DNA from 3 places in the Brevibacillus sp. FIR094 genome. Region 2 is predicted to be linked to each of the others. Evidence: riboswitches for the same ligand, from Rfam matches in the RefSeq annotation. Region 2 holds a riboswitch; each other region holds the start of a gene.
The links. A riboswitch is a leader RNA that binds a small molecule or an ion and turns the genes downstream of it on or off. The one in region 2 is predicted to bind cobalamin.
Positions count from the first base shown of each region.

Region 1: linked by a shared signal. The riboswitch ahead of ACQ5DJ_RS04630 (energy-coupling factor ABC transporter permease) and the one ahead of cobO (cob(I)yrinic acid a,c-diamide adenosyltransferase) in region 2 are both predicted to bind cobalamin.
Region 3: linked by a shared signal. The riboswitch ahead of nrdI (class Ib ribonucleoside-diphosphate reductase assembly flavoprotein NrdI) and the one ahead of cobO (cob(I)yrinic acid a,c-diamide adenosyltransferase) in region 2 are both predicted to bind cobalamin.

Region 1 covers NZ_JBEAES010000004.1:121,097-128,906, reverse strand. Annotated here, with positions in the region: gene ACQ5DJ_RS04650 (hypothetical protein) at 154-318, opposite strand; gene ACQ5DJ_RS04645 (energy-coupling factor ABC transporter ATP-binding protein) at 375-1,223, opposite strand; gene cbiQ (cobalt ECF transporter T component CbiQ) at 1,226-2,017, opposite strand; gene ACQ5DJ_RS04635 (energy-coupling factor ABC transporter substrate-binding protein) at 2,014-2,298, opposite strand; gene ACQ5DJ_RS04630 (energy-coupling factor ABC transporter permease) at 2,295-3,059, opposite strand; cobalamin riboswitch at 3,204-3,397, opposite strand; gene ACQ5DJ_RS04625 (quinone-dependent dihydroorotate dehydrogenase) at 3,531-4,622, opposite strand; gene ACQ5DJ_RS04620 (GerAB/ArcD/ProY family transporter) at 4,774-5,874, shown strand; gene ACQ5DJ_RS04615 (spore germination protein) at 5,864-7,246, shown strand; gene ACQ5DJ_RS04610 (Ger(x)C family spore germination protein) at 7,243-7,810, shown strand, end outside.
Region 2 covers NZ_JBEAES010000011.1:143,093-150,902, reverse strand. Annotated here, with positions in the region: gene cbiB (adenosylcobinamide-phosphate synthase CbiB) at 1-576, opposite strand, end outside; gene ACQ5DJ_RS12175 (histidine phosphatase family protein) at 573-1,205, opposite strand; gene cobS (adenosylcobinamide-GDP ribazoletransferase) at 1,202-1,942, opposite strand; gene cobU (bifunctional adenosylcobinamide kinase/adenosylcobinamide-phosphate guanylyltransferase) at 1,939-2,478, opposite strand; gene cobD (threonine-phosphate decarboxylase CobD) at 2,475-3,590, opposite strand; gene cobO (cob(I)yrinic acid a,c-diamide adenosyltransferase) at 3,587-4,135, opposite strand; cobalamin riboswitch at 4,299-4,514, opposite strand; gene ACQ5DJ_RS12150 (M15 family metallopeptidase) at 4,696-5,388, shown strand; gene ACQ5DJ_RS12145 (LeuA family protein) at 5,483-6,901, opposite strand; gene ACQ5DJ_RS12140 (alpha/beta hydrolase) at 6,927-7,810, opposite strand, start outside.
Region 3 covers NZ_JBEAES010000007.1:21,593-29,402, forward strand. Annotated here, with positions in the region: gene nrdF (class 1b ribonucleoside-diphosphate reductase subunit beta) at 1-754, opposite strand, end outside; gene nrdE (class 1b ribonucleoside-diphosphate reductase subunit alpha) at 809-2,893, opposite strand; gene nrdI (class Ib ribonucleoside-diphosphate reductase assembly flavoprotein NrdI) at 2,880-3,239, opposite strand; cobalamin riboswitch at 3,403-3,601, opposite strand; gene ACQ5DJ_RS07350 (alpha/beta hydrolase) at 3,772-4,593, shown strand; gene ACQ5DJ_RS07355 (ACT domain-containing protein) at 4,625-5,137, opposite strand; gene ACQ5DJ_RS07360 (hypothetical protein) at 5,177-5,506, opposite strand; gene mnmA (tRNA 2-thiouridine(34) synthase MnmA) at 5,528-6,640, opposite strand; gene tlp (small acid-soluble spore protein Tlp) at 6,780-6,998, opposite strand; gene ACQ5DJ_RS07375 (hypothetical protein) at 7,123-7,338, shown strand; gene ACQ5DJ_RS07380 (DUF952 domain-containing protein) at 7,343-7,693, opposite strand; gene ACQ5DJ_RS07385 (hypothetical protein) at 7,713-7,810, opposite strand, start outside.

The DNA.
Region 1 (7,810 bases), on a different contig from region 2:
AGACGCCCAGTAATGTGACATGAGTAATGTGTACGTAGTATTGTAACTACCGTGTGTTGATTTTGCCTGACAGACGAGGGTGGGTACGGGGATCAATCCATGTAAAAAACCCTTCACGCCTTGATGTGGCGAGAAGGGCTTTTTGGCGCAAATTTACGCTTTTCCTTTTAAATAATCATCTTTTATCTTCTTTTCCTGCTCGACGGTAGTCATCTCTTTCTCCAATACTTGATACATCAGTTCGTCCTTCACCTTGCGTGAAATTCCTTTTTCCTGGTGATTCGGGACTGATGTACTCATGACAGAGTCTTGTTCCATATCAGCGTACCTCCATGGCTTTTTGGGGTTAGCTTGCCCGAAAGCCACCACTCCATTCACCACACCCGCTGAACACTGAGCATTTTTCGCAGCTCGTCGAGCGAGCGTGGAATATTTCCGCCAAGTTCCCGCTTCCACTGCTCAGGCAGTGCCTCCCACACATCAACGAGCACCGGCATACCCAGATGAAGACTCTCCAGCATCGTTCTATTTTCCAATGCCTCCTGCGGATCTCCCGCGAAAACAAGCCTGCCTTCATCCATGATACAAATCCATTCCGCCCATTCAAAGGCAATATCCATATCATGTGTCGCCATCAAAACAGTCGTTCCTTGCCGGTGAATGGTATCGAGCTCCCGCAGCAAATTTTTAGTCTGATAGCGATCCAGATACGCAGTAGGCTCGTCCAACAGCAACAGCTCTGGCTCCATGACCATGACCCCTGCGAGTGCCAGGCGCCGTTTTTGTCCCAGGCTCAAATGATGAATCGGAGCTTCTGCCAGCTCTCTCAACCCGAAGGCATCCATCACCTTTTCTACTTTTGCCCGGATTATATCCGTAGGCAGCTTTTGGTTGCATAAACCGTAGGATATATCTTCCGCGACCGTGCTTGCGATCAGCTGATGCTCGGGATCTTGAAAGACCAAGCCTACCTTTTGCGTCATCTCTAGCAGTGCGGCTCGTTTGTAGACTAGCGGTTTCCCCTTCCACAGCACCTGTCCCTGCTGTGGCTCGATGATCCCGTTCCCATGCAAGAACAAGGTCGACTTCCCACAGCCGTTTCGCCCCAAAAGGACACATTTTTTCCCCTCTGGAATCCATAAGGACAGCCCGGACAGGACGGGTCCCCGCCCTCCCGGATACGTGTACTGCAAATCGATGAACTCCAACAACCGTGATGTCATTACTACCAACCTCCTGTCCACCACTCAAGCAGTACCAGCAGCATACAGCCTGCGATTGACTCCCACTCATAGCGTCGCGAACGAACATGGGTATGAAACGCGAGCACCTGCATGCTCTCCCCAAAGCCTCTAGCCGCCATTCCTTTGTGCAAGGCTTCGTATTTGCGCATCGCTCTGACAAACAATTGCGCAACGAGAACCCCTGCATCCCGAAGCGTCGCGCGGAAGCCTCGATGACCTCCGCGCGAACGTTGGGCAATCCATAGCTGGTGAGAAATCGTTACTAACACAAAAATAAACCGATACATGATCATTAATAAGTCAGTCACAAGGACAGGCATACGAAGTCGGCGAAGCACCTGCAAGATTTCGGCAAACGGCACGGTAAACAAAATGAAAGCAAAGCAAGATAAGCTCGCTATGGTACGCCAAAATAAGATCCAAACTTTACTGAATGATGACATCGGCACATAGAGCACATACGAACCCACGTCCCATGCTGCCGCGATCTGGACATGGACTTCTCCTGCTCTCGCCCCTTCTACCAATAGGGCAGGGAGCCCCGCCACGAAAAACGATAGCGACACAATCATAAAGGCACAATAGATACGGACAGGAATACGGGCATACACCACTACCCATACCGTCATCCAGATAACGACAGCCATCTGCATCCATACATGTCCCACCAAGACGAGCAGTAACAATGCACTCGGCAGCAATAGCTTATGAGCTGGCGGCAGATGTTTCAGCCTGCTTTGATAAGAGAGAGAATCAATCTGCAGCCCGTTCATTTTTTCCGCTTATCCAACCGACCTTTGTACAAGCCCACAGCGTAGCCAACCACTCCCGCTCCCAACGCCGCCTGCACCGCAAACAATAGGCTCTCCGTCTCTCCCCCTGGCGGTTCTATCAGTGGCTGGAACCACGGTTCGTAGTTCGGAGCAATTTCCTTGATCGCTTCCTCCGCCACACCGTCTGCGCCACCAAATTCCGAATCCTGCACCAGCAACAGCGGGACAATCGCCAGTACGATTACCCCCAAGAGTAAAAGCCAGTTCCATCCTTTTTTCACAGCGATTCCTCCCGTTTGAGCAAACGAAGCTGTGTAAGCTCTTTTGCGTTGTAAGATAATAACCAGTTCCAAACAAGAACGGTCAACAGACCTTCACTGATTGCGAGCGGTACTTGCGTGAATGCAAAAATTCCTGCAAATTTGGCAAACGAGGCCAACACTCCACCAGATTCAGCTGGGAATGCGAGTGCCAATTGAATTGAAGTCACCACATAGGTAGCGAGGTCAGCCAAGGCAGCCGCCGAAAAAACAGCCAGACGTTGGCTTCCGTTCACTTTCATGATAAACCGATAGATTCCGTATGCCACCAGGGGTCCTACTACTGCCATGGATACAGCATTTGCCCCTAGCGTAGTCAAACCTCCATGTGCCAAAAGCAAGGCTTGAAATAAGAGCACCATGCTCCCCAACACAGACATCGCAAAAGGCCCAAACATAATAGCGCCAAGGCCCGTTCCAGTCGGGTGAGAGCTGCTGCCTGTAACCGAAGGGATTTTCAGTGCAGATAAAACAAATGCAAACGCTCCTGCAACACCAATAAGGAGCTTCATTTCGGGATGTTCTTTTACAATCTTGTTAATCGAGCGAATCCCAAGAATAAAAAATGGCAAGAAGACAGCCCACCAAAATAAGGCCCAGGATAATGGCAAATACCCTTCCATGATGTGCATCGCATGTCCTGTCTCTGGTTCATTGAGCAGGAAATACAGGACAAAGCCCGCGATCATCAGACAAGTAGATACGAGACGAGATCGATTCATGTTCCTTCCTCCTTCACTGACTTTCGTTCTTATCCTACAAATAAAAAAATCCCATCCATCAATGGACGAGATGTGCACACAAAACAATAGACTGACTACACAGCCTCACTGCCTCGTATTCACCGCTCCTTTCCGCGAAGGTTTTCTGGGTGTGGCTACTAGGTAGGTCTCCTGGCTTCCAGATCCATACGCTCTTTGTCCTTCCCCATACGAAAATGAGTGGTTTCCTTCTCAAAGAGAGCTCCCTGGTTACAGTGGCGGGACCGCTCGGGACTTTCACCCGATTCCCTGTTACCCTTTATGCGTCACATAAAGGCACCTAACGCCGACAATATGTAATTGACAGACAATTCATGTTTGTCCCACATCATTATACCGGATCACTACATAAATCGGAAGAATATAAGCAAAAACGCATAAGCCAATGACCCACTAACAACGGAGCCATCGACCTATGCGTACTTGTTCTATCTATTCTTTTGCGTCTACGCCAATTACTTCACTAATATGTTTAAAACCATCGCGCTGCATGAGCTTGAGTAGCTTTTTGTTAATTTGCTTGGCGATACCTGGGCCTTGATATATCATCCCCGTATACACCTGAACGAGACTGGCTCCTGCTCGGATTTTCGCGTAGGCGTCTTCACCGTTATAAATGCCTCCGACACCGATGATTGGTACCTTGTCTCCTACTTCTTGATAAATCTCCTTCACCCAAGCAGTGGAACGCTCCGTAAGAGGTCTTCCGCTCAAGCCACCCGCTTCCTCGGCAAATCGATGTCCGGAAACTGCCTCGCGTGACAGTGTCGTATTGGTAGCGATAATTCCGGCAATGCCTTCTTCAACAGCAGCGTGAACAACATCGCGCATGTGCTCATCCGACATGTCTGGTGCTACTTTCAGCAATATCGGCTTTTTCTTGATGGAACGCGCTTCCATTTCAGTCGCCTTTTCCCTTACAGCCCGCACCAAATGACGCAAGCTCTCTGTTTCCTGCAAGTCACGCAGATTCGGGGTATTCGGAGAACTGATGTTAATGACGAAATAGTGACCGTATGAATAGAGCATGTCCATACATTTGCTATAGTCGATGGCCGCCTCTTCATTCGGCGTTACTTTGTTTTTCCCAATGTTAATCCCAATCGGGACATCTGAGTACGCGTAATCGACCAAATGCTGGGAAGCCAAATACGCACCGTGATTGTTGAAACCCATCCGGTTAATGACAGCTTGATGTTCCGGCAATCGGAACAAACGCGGCTTCGGATTGCCTGGCTGCCCCTGCGGCGTTAACGTCCCGATTTCTACAAACCCAAAACCAAGAGCACCCAATGCATGATAGACTTCGGCATTTTTATCAAAACCGGCTGCAAGTCCGACTGGATTCGGAAACGTCAGTCCCCACAGCTTGTTCTCCAATCGCTGGTCTTTTACTTGATAGATCATCTTCAGGATGCTTTTGCCTGGAGCAGAATCCTCCACCAGCCTTAAGGCACCAATTGTCTTTTCGTGTATCTCTTCCGCATCTTGCTTGAACAGATAGTTTCGTATGAGTTGATACATCGGCTGCACTCCTTACTCCGTTTCTACCTTTTTACCTCATAGTAGAATACCATACTTTTTCGGGAGGATGTAACCTTTATACGTGATACATATTTCCAAGCAAGCAGGCAAATCCTAACAGCACCACCACGCACAGGGGGATAAGTCTTTCATGAAAGTGGACGGAAAAATCGGGATTGGTCAAGCCATTATGGTGATGATGCTGACGATCGGCATTACGAACCACGTAACCGTCATCCCCCTCTTATTGAGTAAAGCCGGAAGAGATGCTTGGTTGAGCGTGTTACTTGCTGGTATCCCTTTTTCCTTCTGGGCGTACTTGCTGTTTGTGGTTAACCGAAATATGAAGCAACGGTCGGTGCAAGAATGGCTTTCGAGACGATCAGGAAAAATCGTTAGCAATCTCTTGCTCGTTCCAATCATGATTTGCTTGTACATGATGGCACTAACGAATCTGATCGATACCCAGACATGGACGACCGTCAACTACTTGCCTCGAACACCAGAGTGGGTGACTGCATTAGCCTTAATGGGCCTATGTATACTCGCTGCTATTGGGGGAATAACCTCCGTAGGAATCACAGCTGGAATCTTGCTGCCCGTCGTGGTTTTGCTCGGATTTTTCGTCGCTTTTGGCAATATTCCTAAAAAGGATTATAGTCTTTTGTTGCCACTTTTCCAGCATGGGTATCCTCCTCTTTTTCACGGGATGCTCTATGTAGGTGGCGGTATTTCAGAGATGTTCCTGCTGCTATTGCTCCAACCTCACGTACGTAAACCATTGCGCTTCGTACACTTTTTGGTCATGCTCGGCATCACACTTCTGCTAACACTCAGTCCGTTGACAGGAGCGATTGCGGAATTTGGACCTGTGGAGTCTGCGCGTCAACGCTTTCCGGCATTTGAGCAATGGCGGCTGCTCACAATTGGAAAAGACATCGAGAACATGGAGTTTTTCTCCATTTTTCAATGGCTCGCTGGGGCTTTTATACGCATCACCATTTGTTTGCTGCTCTTGGGAGATTTACTCACGTTCCGTACCCGAAAACAGCGCAAATTCATGATGATATTCCTAGGCGGAAGCATGATCGCCTTTACCAGCCTCCCCTTCAGTGACATGCAGTTCGTATCATTTCTGACGCACGTATACTATCCGCTTTACTTAGCCATTATCGTTGTGGTTACTCTCGCACTCATGCTGGTTACTCTGCGCAAGCCATCCAAACAGGAGGGAATAGGCCATGACCCTTGAAGAGGAACTCCGGGAAAAATTCGCGCATTGTGCGGACGTCGTTTTTATACGTACGGTCACATCCGAGGACCAGCCTGTATTGATGCTTTATTGCGAAGGACTTGCAGACGTTCGTCAATTACAAGATACGGCCTTGCCGCAATTGGAGCGATTCCTGGCTATTGGTGATTTGCGTTCTCTGCCTCTTTTCCCGCTCTTCACGAACCCAGAGTTGTGGATTGAGCGACTGTTTGCAGGAGATTTGCTGATTTTCATTGGAGACTCCCCACCATTCGCCTGGGATATCTCCAATCGGCCGGAGCGTGGCCCTGAGGAAGCCAATACAGAGATATCGATCAAAGGTCCCCGTGACGGCTTCGTCGAGGATCTCTCCACGAACGTGGCTCTCATTCGCAAGCGTATGCGAACGATTACCTTGGCCTACGAGCCTTTTATTCTCGGAACGCGCTCGCGTACAAGGATTGCGATGATGTATATCACAGATGGGGTTTCTTCAGATCTCGTGGAGATGATGCGCGAGAGGCTCCTCAAATGTACGTCAAAAAAAATCTTGAATAGCGCTATTCTGGAAAGATTGCTCAGTGACAACGCTCATTCGTTGTTTCCATTAGTTGATTATACGGGTCGTCCTGACTTTGCGATTTACATGCTGCTGCAAGGTAAAGTGATCGTGTTGGTAGACGGTTCACCCTTGGCACTCGTGGCACCTATTACCTTGCTCGAGCTGATCAAATCTCCCGAAGATGATCAGTATCCTGTTACGTATGTTTGGCTGGAACGCATGCTGCGCCTCGGTGGATTTTGGATCGCGATCTTTCTGCCCGGCTTCTGGATTGCACTGTCCGCCTATAATGTTGAGCAATATCCTTTTCAATTGCTCGCTACTGTTACACAAGGCCGAAAAGGGCTGCCGTTTTCCGCACCGATGGAGCTATTTCTCATTTTGTTTATCTTTGAATTTCTACGTGAGGCAGGTGCCCGTTTGCCCAAAAACGTCGGGCAAACATTGGCACTAGTTGGCGCATTGATTATCGGGGATGCTTCCATTCGTGCAGGACTGACATCGCCCTCGATGCTGTTTATCGGCTCCCTTACAGTCGTCGCCTCTTTCACACTGGTCAACCAGGCATTAAGTGGAGCTGTTACCGTGGCTCGATTCGCTGTTTTCTTCCTTTCCGCAATCATCGGCATGTACGGCTTTATCCTCGGGATGATTGCCATCGTATACTACTTGTCCACCTTGACCTCCTTTGGCAGATCGTATATTTTGATGGGTTCATCCAACTCCTTGTCCACACTATTCAATGTCTTGTTCAAGTCCATGACCGGTTTTTTTCGGACGAGAGCTACTAAGGGTGGCGGTAACAAATGAAGTGCATGCGGATTGCTTCTGCTATGCTGCTGTTGGCAACGACTCTTCTTAGCGGCTGCTGGGACCAGAAATCGATTCAGGACCTTCGCTACTTAACTGCCATGGGCATAGATTACGTCAACAATGAGTATGTTTTATACGCCCAATCCACCGATCTGTCTAGCGTCGCCAAGCAGGAGTCATCAACCAGCCTTCAATCACCACCTGCAACCATTTCAATCGGAAAAGGGAAAACGCTTCAGTCTGCCTTTGATAACCTGCAAAAAAAAGCACAGGTACCCGTGTTTCTAGGCTTTGTATCCTCCCTCGTATTTCATGAGCGCCTCTTGCAAAAGGGCATTATCTCCGCACATGACATTATGAACCGATACGGTCTGATTCGTTACACCAAATGGGTATTCGGAACGCGGGAGCCGATTGACAAAGTGTTAAGCTCTCATTCTTTGGTCGGATTTTCTCCATTGAACTCTCTCTTGCATCAGCCAAAGGATGTTTACGAGCAGCGTTCGTTTATCGAGCCGATCCAATTTTTTCGGTTTATCTCGAGCTTTTGGGAGCCGTCAA
Region 2 (7,810 bases):
ATACTTCTCATTTTTATAGCCAACCATGGAGTCGAGGGTGTTAGCGGCACGGTACGCCATTGCCAGCGGTGCTCCTCCAATCGCTGCGAAAATCAGCGGAGAGACGATCGCATCGACGATGTTTTCCGCCACGGTTTCCACGGCTCCACGACATACTTCCGGTTCATCTAGCCGCTCTGTATCCCTTCCAACTACCATGGACAAGGAGCGTCTCGCCGCTTCCATATCCCCAGCCACCAGATGACGGGCAATCTCCATCCCGGCATCAGCCAAACCTTTTGTCGCAATCGTTGTGGAAATCAACCAGGCGCCCAAGATCCAGGCAAGAACCGGATGGATAAACGTCGCTCCCCATAAAAGCAGCCAAACGACAGCGTAGCTCCCACCAACGATCACGAGCGGGAACAGGACTCCTGCCAGCTTCAAATGCGACTCCTCTTTGACGACAGAACGTATGACCCGCTCCAATCGCGTAATCCACCAGCCCATGATGATTACTGGATGCGGCAGGCTCCGGGGGTCTCCTACGACTCGATCAATCAAGTAGGCCGCGCATAAAATCCATACTTCAGTCATGTTGTCCCTCTCTTACTCTTCAGCGGTTGACGCATCCAGCTCCGCCCTACTGCATCCAAGCATTCTGCGATCAGAGCCTCCCCATGCTTAACGCCATCGACCTGCCAATATCGGTCAGGATTGTTTTCGAGCCACGCGGCCTGGAACCAACGGATCACGCCGCCATGTGTGACGATGACGACTGTATCGGATGCCTCCTCCTTGCTCGATCTCTCCAACAAGGAACGAAGCCAGCGATCCACGCGCATCCCCAGTTCTTCCAGACTCTCCCCTTGTGGAGGTCGATTTCGAAAAGGATCGTCGTACCAGCCTGTAGCTCGCACAGGGTCCGTTTGCATCAGCTCATCGTAGGTCATCAGCTCCCACTCACCAAAAGACAGCTCTCGGAGTGCTGGCTCCGGAATAACCGATAGCCCCCAAGCAGCTGCGAGCGGTTCGGCAGTCTTAGTGCATCTGCGCAGGTCGCTTGAGTAAATCGCAGCAGGCCTCTTGATCAGCACAGGTATTTCCTTTGCCAACTCACTCGCATGCAGATACCCGTGTTCATTCAAAGGAACGTCACTATGCCCCAAATATCGATGCTCACGATTGCTGTCTGTCTCCCCGTGACGTATCCAAACCAGTTTCATAACCACCAGCTCCCGACTAACACCAAGAGAACGACTGCTTCACTGCTTTCGATAACAGCCCCGTAGCAGTCCCCATTTAAACCGCCCAGTTTTTTTGAAACCGAACGTGAAAACAAGAGAGCAAACAACAGCGACAGGAAAATGGCTGTGATGACCTGCAAGCCCCCAAGATACCAACCTGCGGCAAACACGATGATGTAGCTCACGATGATAGAGGAAACGCAAAGCCCAGCACTGATGCCTTTTCCAATCCCTTTATCTGGCGAAAGATACGGCCAGAGCTTGATCGACAAAAGCACATGTGTCCGCGCCGCTACTGGTGCTATGATCAAAAAGCTGCCCCATCCCGGATGTCCGAGCTCTGCGACTGCACCTGCCTTGATCAGCAACAGCATAATTGCAGCTAGAACGCCCATCGCACCTACACGGCTATCCTTCATAATCGTAAGGATTTGCTCTCTCGGTCTGCTGCTGCCAAGACCGTCCGCGAGATCCATCCACCCATCCATATGAAGACCACCGGTCACGTAGACCCATGCGACCAGCGTCAAAATAGCGGCGATCCATGGACTAAACAACACCAGTCCTGCCTGATGCACACCCCATAGCAATAGACCGATGACCAAACCAACTGCGGGATACCAGTTGACGCTTTTTCTCCACGCCTCCTCTGAAGGGCGAAGCCACGGAACCGGAATACGCGTAAAAAACGAGATCGCGTGTAAAAATGCATTCATCCTTTGATCCTCCACGGTATCCCCGACAAAACAGCGTAGACGGCGTCCGCTTGTCGCGCACTTCTCTGATTGACGTCGCCCAGCACATCCGCGAACCATCTGCCCAAACGACTCAAGGCTACACCGCCCAATCCGACCTCGCTTGTGACGGCAATGACTTGTTGCGGGGAATTGTGAACAAGGGACAGCCATGCCTCTGCCTCTTGCAGCAGGGCTTGCGTGTGAGAAGGACTTCTCCATTCCGACTCATCCACGCTCATTAATCGATTGCTCACCCAGGTGGACAGGCAATCGATCAATACTACATCGTACTGCTCACTGAATGTGTGGTAATCAGTTAATCGCTCTCCTACCTCCACACAGCCCCATTCCAGCGGACGACGTGCCTGATGCAGCTCGATTCTCTGCTTCATTTCATCATCCCAGGCCTTGCCTGTCGCCACGTACAGGACTCGATTGCTCAACTTCATCGCAAGCTCTTCCGCGTAGCGGCTTTTTCCCGAACGGACACCGCCTGTTACCAGCACCAAGCTCATCGCTGTTCACTTCCTTCCGCATGGACCTCGCGGAGCGCTGCCAGAAGTCTTTCATTTTCCTCTCGTCCCCGCACTGCGATTCTCACATCATGTGCCGTCAAACCGGGATACATCGCACAATTGCGGATCAGAACACCTTTTTTGCCGAGCCGCGCCTGCAATTGTTCGGCTGGCAATCCTTCTGGCGAACGCACCAGCAAAAAGTTAGCCTCCGCTGGCCATACCTGCCAGCCCAACTCACCGCTGATGCAATCGATCAAATACGCACGTTCTGCTTTTATGAGCCTGCGCGTCTGTTCCTCGTATGCCTGCTCCTGCAAGCACAGTTCTCCAGCTAAGAGGGCCAGTGCATTCACACTCCAGCTCACTTGCTTCTGGCGCATCCTCGCAATGACATCCGGATGCGCAATCGCATAGCCCAGGCGCAATCCCGGGATCGCGTACATTTTCGTCATCGAGCGCATCAAAATGACACGGGGAAATCGCTCCAGCTGCGTCGCCAATGTATACTGCCGCTCCTCCTCCACAAAATCGAGGAAAGCCTCATCCACGATAAGCCACGTATTGGTCTCTTTCGTCCATTCTGCCATTTGCCGCAGCTCGTCCGGTTGATACAGGATTCCGGTCGGATTGTTTGGCGACCCGACAAATACGAGATCAGACTGCGTAAAAAGAGTGTGCAGCTCTATAGGATCGGGCTTGTACCCGTTCGCTTCCTTCCCGAAGCAGCCAATGACATGGGCACCATACTGCTCGGAAAGTTGCGCGTATTCCGAAAAGCAAGGATATACCACACCAACCGTTTGCGGTAAAAGACCGAGAATGGCCAGTGCCATCGCCTCCGCTGCACCATTGGCAGGTAGTAACCATTCCTCCGGCACTTGCAGCCGTTTCGCCAGCGCACGACGGAACACACGATGTCCTGGGTCTGGGTAATGCGCTACAGCAGCCAGCGAAGCCAATAGCATCTCACGGACGCTTGCTGGCATCCCCAGCGGATTAATATTGGCACTGTAATCCAGAAACTCCCCGGGCTCTCGACCAAAGCGCTGCGCAGCGGTCAGCAAGTCTCCGCCATGACCGTACATCTCTATTACACCTGCGCTTGTCAAAACTCTACCCCCAGCACAGCTGGAATCCCTTCATCGTAGTAATGCTTGATTGGCTTCATCTCTGTCACCAAATCTGCGATGTCCAAAATCTCCTGCTTTGCTGCCCGTCCCGTAATCACGAGGTGAATATGACTTGGCCTGTTTTGAATCGCTTCCAATACATCGGACAATGGCAATACATCATCAATTGGGAAGCGGTCAATCGCCAATGCATTATTTAGCTCATCCAAAATGACGACATCGTACGCTCCGGAAGAAAGCTTTTCGCTCGCAAACGCCCAAGCTTCTTTCAATGCATGCCGATGCTCCTCTGGTGTCTTCGTCCATGTGAAGCCGACGCCCATTTGCACAATTTCAATGCCCAACTTATCGAAAATAATCTTTTCTCCGTATGTACGCTCCGGCGACTTGATGAATTGAACCATCAGCACCTTTTTCCCGCGCCCTGTTGCCCGCACAGCCAACCCGACTGCTGCTGTCGTTTTTCCTTTGCCATCTCCTGTGTATACGAGAGTCAATCCCCGCTTCTTATCGTTTTTCTCCATCGTGACCACCTCAAAAAGTGACGTATTTTACTCCGCTGTTTCCTCCAAATACTTTCCGAAGCATAAAAAAAGCGCCCTGTTTCCCCCAGTACGTAAGGAAAAACAAAGCGCGGATAGCTGAAAAGCAACTATCCTCACCTCTTCCTTTGACCCGAAGGAAATCAGTGTAAACATAAAACAGGCAGGTCTCCTGGCTCGAGGATTATCGCTTTTCTTCTCCTTCCCGCTCCCAGATGGGCAGTGGATGGCATGATGCCTTGAAGAACAGCTACTCTCTTACAGTGGCGGGACCGCGTTGGCTTTTCACCAAACTTCCCTTTTAACCTTGCTCCTGCAAATCGGCTTCGCAAAAACAAGGACCTGTTTCTTCCATATGTAAATGTCTTTCGTTCCGTTGACAAGCACTTGCTTTAATAATAGCAAAAGCTACCGAGGATTCAAGCAAAAGCTGCCGATTTGTCGCTAGGGACTATTAGCAGAAAATTTAAGATAATCACCATTTACTTACTTGAAAATTTTCGTTACCCTATTGGCAAAACAATCGAAAGTGGTGTGCAGTCATGCTATTTCCTCCGATTCCAAAAATAACAGACATGGTCCTGCCCAGCCCACTGCCGATCAAGGAATGCGGCGAGCCGATGATCCCCCTCTCTTCCCTTTGTGAACAAATCACGGTCTATCCAGCCTACTATCACGAGGGCTATGCCGGAACACAGCCAGAAGCCTTTTTGCGAGAAGAGGCAGCACGCAAGCTCACCACGGCAGCCTCACAACTGCCAGTTGGTTACAAGCTCGTCGTGTTGGACGGCTGGCGCTCGTTTGAGGTACAGGCATCTTTGTATGAACGTTTCCGTGAAGCCTTGCTTTTACAAGGCTGGCAGGAAGGACCCTCCCTCACGGAAGAATTGAGCAAATTCGTCGCTTATCCAACAACAGACCTCTCAAAACCGTCCCCTCACCTATCCGGTGGCGCAGTCGATCTGACTATCGCAGGGCCTAATGGCTGGCTGGAAATGGGGACAGACTTCGATGATTTCAGTGAACTGGCTTCCACTCGATATTATGAGGAACTCGTACAACCTACACAAAAAGACATCGAGATTCGAGAAAATCGCCGACTGCTCTATCATTTGATGACCGCTGCCGGATTCGTCAACTATCCAAAAGAATGGTGGCATTTCGAATACGGAACGCGCACTTGGGGACAAAAAACGCAGCAAGAACCGATCTATGGCGGGGTTTTGTCGATGTAACCACAAATACTCAAACAAGGCATGAGCCCGGTCGATACCGTACTCATGCCCAGATGGCTGCCCACTCTTCAAACTCAACAACTTCCTGTACCTCTTAGGTCACTGGTATTTCAGAAGTTGCTGCTGAAACCAATAAGCTTTTGTTGTATTCAGGTGACAATACAATATTTGTATAAGTTCCGCGCCCTGACACATAGTGATAGGAATGCTCGACGCCTGCTGGGATAAAAATAGCTGCTGGACTCTCAACAGTCTTCTCTTCTTCACCGAGTTGAACATGACACACCAGACCAGTGCCATCAGGTGCATCTCCCCAAAAGAGGAAGGCACTGTCACAATGATGCGCATGTCTGTCTACATGTTTTTCAGGAACACCGGACAAATCGCATAATCCAAATATCCTTTGGATCACATAAAATGAGGCTCGCTCATCAACACGTGAATCCATCATAACCCAGCGAATCCCTGGACCGTCACGATGATACTGTAGCTCTGAAGCACCTTTGGGAAACGGCTTTCCTACCTGTAAGGAAACAGGCAGCTTTGGGCTTCCTATTGGAGGACGCTTTTCTTCGAGAAGCCGTGTTCTTCCTATTGTTTCGGGAGGAAATGGCTCATACGCTTTGGAATTTCTCTTTACCGCTTGGACATGGTAAGCCGATGTATGCGTAAAGGCATTTTGCCCAGTGATAGGGCGTAGTTCGTCCGGTCTATACCCTGTCGTCAGACGTATCGCTTGTACAAGCTCGGGAATTCTATCCAAAGAATAACGTTGATCATTTCGCAGCTTTTGCAACGCAACAGTAAGCTGGATCAAGTCAGTAATGCCAGCTCTTTCACCGATTCCTAAAATCGTCGTATCAATGACAGAGGCACCTGCATCAATAGCCGCCAGCGCATTCGCTTGAGCAAGACCGAAATCATTATGCAGATGAACTTCAATTTCGCATCCAAATTCCTCAATGGCACGAGTTACGATTTTTTTGCAGGTATCAGGCTCCCATATCCCGACAGTATCTGCCAAACTAATGCGATCTGCACCTGCCTGCAAAGCAACATGACCTAAGCTGGATATCTTTTCCCACTCTGTCCGTGAAGCGTCTTCAATCGTGAATCTAACCTGTAAGCCAAGCTTTTTTGCTTCGATAACAGCTTGTTCGACCTTCTCTTGTATATAGCTTTCCTGGTGATGACTGAATTTGGTTTGGATAGACACATCATTAATGGAAGCCCATATCCCCACCCAGTCTGCTTTGGCGCGCTTTGCTGCATGTACTTCTTCAACAGTAGCTCTCGCATGCATTAATATTTGCGCTCGTCTTGCCGATTGAGCCACTTTTCGGCAGATTTCTTCATCTAGGGCAGAAATTCCAGGGTGGCCCACTTCTATGAGGTCTATCTGATAGCTTTCCAAGAGATGCAGTATGCGAATCTTGTCTTCGCATGTGAAGCGAACGCCTGCTTGCTGCTCTCCTTCTCGCAGTGTTGCATCCAAAATTTGAAACGACTTCATTTCCAGCACATCCTTACGGGTTTACTTACTTTTTCAGGAATTCGTCTGTTTCACGCAAGAGTTGATCACGATTTTTTTCGTACAACACCCAATGTGTTGCATCTTTGATAACCACTTCTTGTTTTGCAGATGCATTGGTCAGTTTATGGAAGAGGGACTTATCTGCAAAAAAGTCCAGATCTCCTCGAATGATCAACACTGGCGTCGTAATTTTCGCTGCATCAAAAATTGGTCTGTCCGTCCAGATGTAATACAGATCTACCAAAGGTCCCATTGGACGGCGGATGGACTGTTCTGGTTGCTTGCTGCTGTTAGGATCAGAGTTTACGAAGACCTTGGATACAGCATTCATTGCCTCACCAGAAACCAGGTCGCGTTTATCTAGCATCATGTGCCAATGGTGCATGGCCTTGTCAAACTGGACAACCTGGTACGCTGGTAAATCGGGATTAATTTCACCTGGCTTGCTTTTTGATTCAAATGGAGTTGCCATCAAAGGTAAGGAAAAACCATGCATAACACCATAAAGCACGAGTTTTTCAATATCATCGGAATGTTCAGTCGCGTACATTCCTGCAACAACTCCACCCCATGACCATCCTACAATACTGATTTTTTCGACTTGCCGCTTTTGCTTGATGTACTGTACCACAGCCTCCAAATCTTTTACCGCCTCAGTGGCACGGACGACAGGAGCATTCTTTACAGGCGGTTGATCCATTTCAGGTGGGCGGGTAGATTGCCCAAACCCTCGGAAGTCCATCGCCCATGTGTCGTAACCTTGCTTTGCGTATTCCTCCATCCATGAGTATCCCGGAACATCAAATGCTTGGGCAGTAGGTACGCTAAACGGTTCAAGAAATAATACAACCTCATTGTTGGTGAACTTTTCCTTGTTTTTGGCACTCA
Region 3 (7,810 bases), on a different contig from region 2:
ACGCATGAACCTCGTCAGCCAATCCGATTTCCGTATACAACGAAGTCGTATAGGCCTCTTCATTTGCTTGCAGCTCATGCAAAAGGGCATACAGCTCCTCTTTTGCTGCGGTCTGCTCGACTACACTCAGACCTTGATATACTTCTTGTGCGAGAACGCCAACATAGAGTCCGTGGATGCTCTCGTCGCGAACAATCAGGTCGATAATTTCCCCGCTGCTTGTCATCTTTCCTTGCCCCGCCAAATAGAGCGGATAGAAGAAGCCGCTGTAAAACAGATAGCTTTCCAGGAAGACGGACGCTACCATCGCCATATACAAGTCTTTTGGTTTCTCAATTTCTTGATAGCGTTTCGAGATGAGGGCCGCTTTCTTTTGCAGATGTGGATTGTTTTCTACCCACGAAAAAATACCATCAATCTCTTCTGTCGATGCCAGCGTAGTAAAAATACTGCTGTACGATTTGGCATGGATTTGCTCCATCATGCCCATGAAGGCGAGAACCGCTTTTCTTTGCAGTCCATCGACATGCTCCATGATCTTCGGCATCCCTACCCCACCCTGAACCGTATCCAGCAAGGTGAGACCGCCCAATACTTTTTTATACGTGTCCCGTTCAGTCGCACTGAGCTCCATCCAGGACATCTTGTCATCTGACAGCGGAATCTCATCATCTGTCCAGAACTGCATGATGTTTTGATTCCAAAACGTCATCGTAAAATCGTCGTCCGGCCTGTTCCAATTGACTGCTTTCATATGGCGTTCCTCTTCTCTTTTTGCTTGATGCTTTTTCTTTATAAATCGAGTTCACTAAATCGCACAGCTAATGCACTCTTCTACAGTCAAATGCTTCGTACGCGTATAGTAGAGTGACTTCAGACCTTTTTTCGCTGCGTAAATGTAATAGCGAGCCAGTTCTCTGGTTGAAATATTGCTGTTCACATGCAGCACAGTCGAAATTCCTTGGTCGATGTGCTCTTGAATTTCGGCAATCAAATCAATCACTTTGAATTGATCGATCACATACGCCGATTTGTAGTAAAAATAGTTTTCCTGCGACAAGTACGGCATCGGGTAATACGTCGTAGAGTTGGCATACGTTCTCGTTTCGATATGCTCAACGATTGGCATCACGCTAGAAGTCGCATTCTGAATGTAGGAAATGCTCTGTGTCGGTGCAATCGCCAAACGGTACGCATGGTAAACGCCATGCTTTTGCACCTTTTGCTGTAGTTCCGCCCAATCCTCTGGCGCCGGAATGTGCATCCCTTCGAAGAGAAGCTTTGCTTTTTCCGTCCGCGGGCTGTAATCGTTCGTCAAGTACTTGTTAAAATAAGTGCCTTTTGCATATTCCGATTGTTCAAAGCCCAAGAAGGTCAAGCCTGTTTCCTTGGCAATTTCCATGCTTTTTTCCAAGGAGTAGAAGTTCATCATCATGAAAAATGTACGAGCGAAATCCTTGGCTTCTTCACTTTCGTAAGCGATTCTGTTCTTTGCCAGATAACCGTTCAGGTTCATCGCACCGAGCCCTACTGAGTGCAGCTCACTGTTTGCCTTTTGAACGCCTGGAGCGTTTTCTACACGCGTCATGTCACTCACAGCTGTAATGGCTTCGATTCCTTCGTGGACGGATTCACGGATCATTTTGCGTTCCATCACGTTGACGATATTGAGCGATGCCAGATTGCAGCTAATATCGCGCCGGATGATATCCATCTCGCCGTAATTGGTGATCGTCGAAGTCTCCTGCAGCTGGAAGATTTCCGTGCACAGGTTGGACATTTTCACCGAACCGAGATCTTTCAGTGCATGATTGTTGTTCGCATTCGTTTTGTTCATGATGTAAGGATAGCCCGATTCCATTTGAATCATTGCGATTTTGGTCAACATCTCGCGTGCGCTCATCACGGTCTTTTTCTTGATGCGATCGTTTGCCAAGAGCTCCTCGTACATGTCATCGAGGTCCATGTCATCCAGATGCACGCCGTATTCTTTGTACACGGAGTAAGGAGCAAACACATTCAATGGCTTGTTTTCTTCAGCCAGCTTGTAGAACACGTTTGGTACGATCAGGCCGATGGACAACGTTTTGATGCGTGCTTTTTCATCCGCATTGATCTTTTTGCAATCGAGAAACTCGTTGATATCCCAGCCGAAGATGTTGTAGTACGCTGCACCTGATCCTTTGCGTTGCCCCATTTGATCCGCGTAGGAAAACGCATCTTCCAACAGCTTGAGAACTGGCATGACACCTTTTGCTGCGCCCTCGACACCTTTGATCGGCTCTCCTCGTCCGCGGAGCTTGGACAGGTTCACAGCTACACCGCCGCCAATTTTAGATAGCTGCATACAAGTTCCCAAAATAAAGTTGATGGAGTTCAGTGAATCATCCATTTCGAGCAAGAAGCAGGAGACCATTTCTCCACGGCGGCTTTTGCCTGCGTTCAGGAAGGTTGGTGTCGCTGGTTGCAGGCGTTGATCCATCATGGATACTGTTAAACGCTTGGCGAGCTCAAAGTCACCTTGTCCAAGGGACAGTGCCACAACGGCCACCCGGTCTGGATACTGCTCTAGGTACATCGATTTATCGTTCGTTTTCAAGGCGTAATCTTTATAAAATTTGGAGATAGCCATATACGAAGCAAATTGAAAATCAGCGTCATAGGCCAAACGGTAAACTTCATCGACTTGCTCCACAGTGTATGTTTCATAGACGTTTTCATAAAAGTCATTCTCGATCAAATAGTCCATGCGTTCTTTGACACTGCCAAAAGTCATCGTATTGGACTGCACTTCTTCCATGAAGACCGCAACCGCTTCCCGATCCTTTTCCAGTTGATAAAATCCGTCGTTGCCACGCTGCATCAGTTCGTTGTTCAATTCAATATGCCGCAATTGCTGCCACCCCACTCGTAAATTGTTCCACGTCACGGCCGGTACCGGACAGTTCAAATTTAGATATCACCGGAACGCCATATTGGCTCGCGATCGTATCCGCGCTTTTGGCAAAGCTGGTTCCCCAGTTGCGGTTACCGCTGGCGGATACTCCGCGCAGATGGACATGATTTCGCTTCAGGAACGTCGCCACCTTCTCTGGCACTTGTCCGAAGCCCGTCGTGTATGTTATCAAAATGAATGGCTCGTCCAACACCATATCTTGATTAATTTCCACATGTGGCAAATTAATTTTGTTGACGAATCGTCGGACGTTTCCTGTTTTTGAATCATAAGCGATTAGCATGTCCCTCATCCTATCCCCTGCTATTTTTACTCTGTATGTATGTTATTTAGCCAAAGTAAAAGCGCATCCGACGTTTACATGCCGAATGCGCGTGATGACTTCCATCTAGCAATTCGCTAATACGAATTGCGCGCTCGAACACTTCCCTATCTCCCGTAGGTTAAACAGTGCAAGCGGTTAGGCAGGTCTCCTGGCTCTGGATCATCGCTCCATTTTCACCTTCCCGATCCTTCATGATCAGTGGCATTCTTGCGCAAATGGAACTCTCTCATTACAGTGGCGGGACCGCGTCGGATTCTCACCGACTTCCCTATTAAGTCTACCAAATCTGGCTGGTAAACACCTTACCGCATCAATATGTAGTTGGTAAAACTTACTTTACCTCAATATATCGTAGGAGTCAAGCTCAGTATGCGCTCTTTTCGAAAACTAACTATTCTCCTTTTTCGGCTATTGCCAATCTCTGGTTCTCGTTCATATAATAGATTTTGTGTGCGTTGGTTAGCCTTGGATAGATTGGAGAGTAGCCCTCATGAAAAGCACCGACTATCAACCTGTTGTCATTCCTCGTTCTTACAGTAAAATCATGACTTATCAAGAGCGTGACTATCACATTTTCGTAAGTATACCTGCCGATCCCCCTCCGGAATCAGGCTTTCCCGTCATATATATGCTAGATGGCAACTCTGTTTTTGCAACCATGACCGAAGCGATACGGATACAATCACGTGGCCCTGAACGAACTGGCGTGTATCCGGCTATCGTCGTCGGGATTGGGTATCCAACGGACGGTCCGTTCCATCCTGCCCGTTTCTTTGATTACACGTATGAAATTCCCGCCTCAGAGCTTCCTAGGAACCCAGAAGGAGCAGACTGGCCTCAGATGGGGGGAGCGGAACAGTTCCTCACCTTTTTGGAGGAGGAGCTCAAGCCGAGTATCGAAAACGACTTCCCCATCGATCGGACGCAACAAGCGATTTTTGGACATTCGTTAGGCGGCTTGTTTGTCTTGCATGTACTTTTGTCGAGGCCACACGCTTTTCAGCGTTATATCGCTGGCAGTCCTTCGATCCACTGGAATGAGAGCGTACTGCTTGCGAAGGAGAGTCGATTACCCAGCCTGCTGACAGATGACCTCGACGTCCATGCGCTCCTCACCATCGGGGAGTTAGAAAAAGATGGGCGATTCTTGGTCAAAGAAAGATCTCTGGCGATGATCGAACGATTATCCTCCATAGGCAAAGGTCAGATCAAGGCTTCCTTTAAAGAATTTGCTAACGAAAATCATTCGTCCGTCTTGCCGGTCTTAATTAGCCAAGGACTCAAATTCGCTACGAAAAAAACTGCCCGCTAAAAACGGGCAGTTTTTGTTTATCATGATTCGCTTACTGTAGAGATAACACTTTGGTGATTTGGGGCAGCTCTTCGATGGCAGATACAATCGTCGGTGTAATCTCTTCATCCGTCACAGAGATAAGCAGGGCATTCTTCCCTTTTTGCTCGCGCGATACATTCAACTTGGAAACATTGATTTGATGTTCGGCCAGTTTTCGTGAGACATCATAAATCACGCCTGGATAATCGATATGGCGAACCAACAATCCATGAGCCCCTGGAGGTATACGACACGCGCAGTAATTGATTTCACTGATGTACACTTCTCTCCAATCTTGCGCGATGGTGTACTTGTTCGCTCCTACCCGCAACACCGCCAAATGATTCGCATATTCGCCGGAGCTGTGTTGGACAGGAACCTTCGTCCCGAGTCCTTCCACTAAATGCGTTGCGATTTCCGCTTTATTTTCATGAGCAAGAATACTTAATTGAGCACCCGCTAACTCTGGCTCGAGTCTTTGAATCAGTTCAGCTAGTTCACGCAGTCCAGCATATTGGGTCATGTGTTGCCTTCACTCTCCCAGTCAGGTTTATCCTTGTTTTTACGGCAGAATCCAAGCTTCCGGCTCTTTCTTGATGGAGGATTCGTTATCAGCACGATACCAAGCCGTCAACGTTTGTCCCTCTTTCGTATAGTAGATTCGGTAGATGGTATTGCCTTTTCCGCTATTGGTAAAAGGACTTTCCTCCTTCGGAACCGCTGTCACTCCACCCGCGACTACAACCCCGCCGTTCTCCTTGATGACGTTTTGAATCGTCGCCATATGCTCTTTACCCATGGAGGCCATCCCGAAATAAGAGATGATCGCCAAGAGAACCGCTCCCGCCAAAAACGAAACGATAATCACTTTTGATTTTTTCGTAGCATCCACCGAGTGCTTCCCCCGTCTATCTTAGTTCTCTTTATCGACTAAGCGTACCTTGTCAATCGTACCGCCACCCAAGCACACTTCCCCATCGTAGAAGACGACAGCCTGACCAGGTGTCACTGCTTTTTGCGGCTGATCAAATACAACTTCTACTGTCCCATCCTCCAGCAGGTGAACAGTTACTCCCTGATCCGGCTGGCGATAACGGAATTTCGCTGTACAAGTAAACGTTTCGGAAGGCTTCTTATCACTCACCCAGCTAACGTTGGTTGCCAAGAGACTCTTCGAGTACAGACGAATATGATCAGAGCCTTCACCTACGATCAGGGCATTCCGCTCCAGATCTTTGTCTACAACAAACCAAGGCTGTCCGCTAGTGCCATGACCTCCGCCTATTCCTAGGCCTTGTCGTTGACCCAATGTATAGTACATCAGTCCTTCGTGCGTGCCGATGATTGCTCCATCTACAGTCTCGATGTTTCCTGGTTTGGCAGGCAAATAATTTTGCAGGAACTCGCGGAAGTTGCGCTCTCCAATAAAGCAGATCCCTGTACTGTCCTTCTTTTTCGCTGTATAGAGTCCTGCTTTCTCTGCGATCTCCCTTACCTGAGGTTTCGGGAGATGACCAATCGGGAACATTGTTTTGGAAAGCTGTTCTTGGCCCAATACATTCAAGAAGTAAGTCTGATCCTTGTTGTTGTCAACGCCACGAATCAGCTTGTACTCGCCGTCGACGTGCTTGACCTGCGCGTAATGACCGGTGGCAATATAATCCGCCCCCAGATCCATGACCTTGGCAAGAAGCTCGCCGAACTTGATTTCACGGTTGCACATGACATCCGGATTCGGTGTACGGCCTCGTTTATATTCATCCAAAAAATACTGGAATACCTTGTCCATGTATTCTTTTTCAAAGTTTACCGTGTAATATGGAATGCCGATCTGTTCACAGACGCGCCGGACATCCTGGAAGTCTTCTTCCGCCGTGCAGTGGCCGAATTCATCGGTATCATCCCAGTTTTTCATGAAGATGCCGATGACGTCATATCCCTGTTGCTTAAGCAGGTAAGCCGTCACGGAGGAGTCGACTCCGCCGGACATACCGACAACGACGCGTGTATCTTCTGGTCGCTTCATAAGTCTTTCTCCTCTTATTCAATTTGTACCATTACAGATTACCATGTTTCGCTAAACAAATCATGTTTTGTTGCACTTTTGCCCGATAGAATAAAAAAACGCCTGACGCTTAGTTGGCGCCAGACGTTTGGTAGCAAGGTTATGCCTGCGAAGATTCATCCTTGATTTCCGCGCGATATCCGTCGATGCTTTCTTCACGACGCTGATTTTTCGCTTCGAGGCTTGTTCTTTCCTCCTCGGAAATCTCGCCAGCATTAGACGCCAGGTAAGCTTCGGACTCACGAATGTTCTCTTCCGTATTAGAAATCATGTTTTGCAGCTTTTCTGCGTTGTCAGAACGGTCATCCGGCTTCGCCATAATCGATACGCCTCCTACAAAGGGTTATGTTCAACACCTTTACCATTGTGCGCCAATCATGGTTTCTTTATGTACCCGTGCTATAATAGAAGAAACGGATTAAACGAAAAAGAGGGTTTCACCTATGGCTTCCTTAGATTTGTTGGAAAGAAAGCTGCTTCGGATCATCTCTGATACAGATCCCGTCCGCCTGAAACGACAATGGGTGAAGGGGCAAAAGGTACCTGTATCCGAGGTGGAACAGCGCATGCGAATCGATCTTCTCTTGCGCAGACTTGACAAGCTACCTGAGGCCAAGCGTCAAGAAGTACTTGCGCTACTCAAATGGTTTAACTGGTAGAAGATTAGCGGATGGACGTTCCCAGACGCCACTGGCCGTCTATCCGATTCAATTGCTTCCTATCCACAATCGCATCTTGATTCAGCGGTCCGTATATGTGCGGATACAGCAATCCATCCTTCGCTGCCTCGTATTTGACTTCCGAAGTCGTTTTGGTTTCATCGACAACGAGTACATACAACTCCTCGTCAAACTGTGCGTAGACGCGGTTTGCTACCTTTTCAAGTAGCTCGTCCCCTTTTGTCGCGTGAATAAAGCCCTCCTGCTCGTAATCGCGCGGTAAGTAGTGATCCTTATCCATCCACTTTTCCCAATATGCTTTTGGTACCATGCAATAAATGATAGAGTCTTGCATGTTTCTCCTCCAAAGTTGATTATTTTTTTGGCATTGCTTTGTTCATGTGACGCATAGCTTTATCATAGAACATCTGGTCCATCTGTCCTTGATCATATCGCCATTGAATGAAGTTAC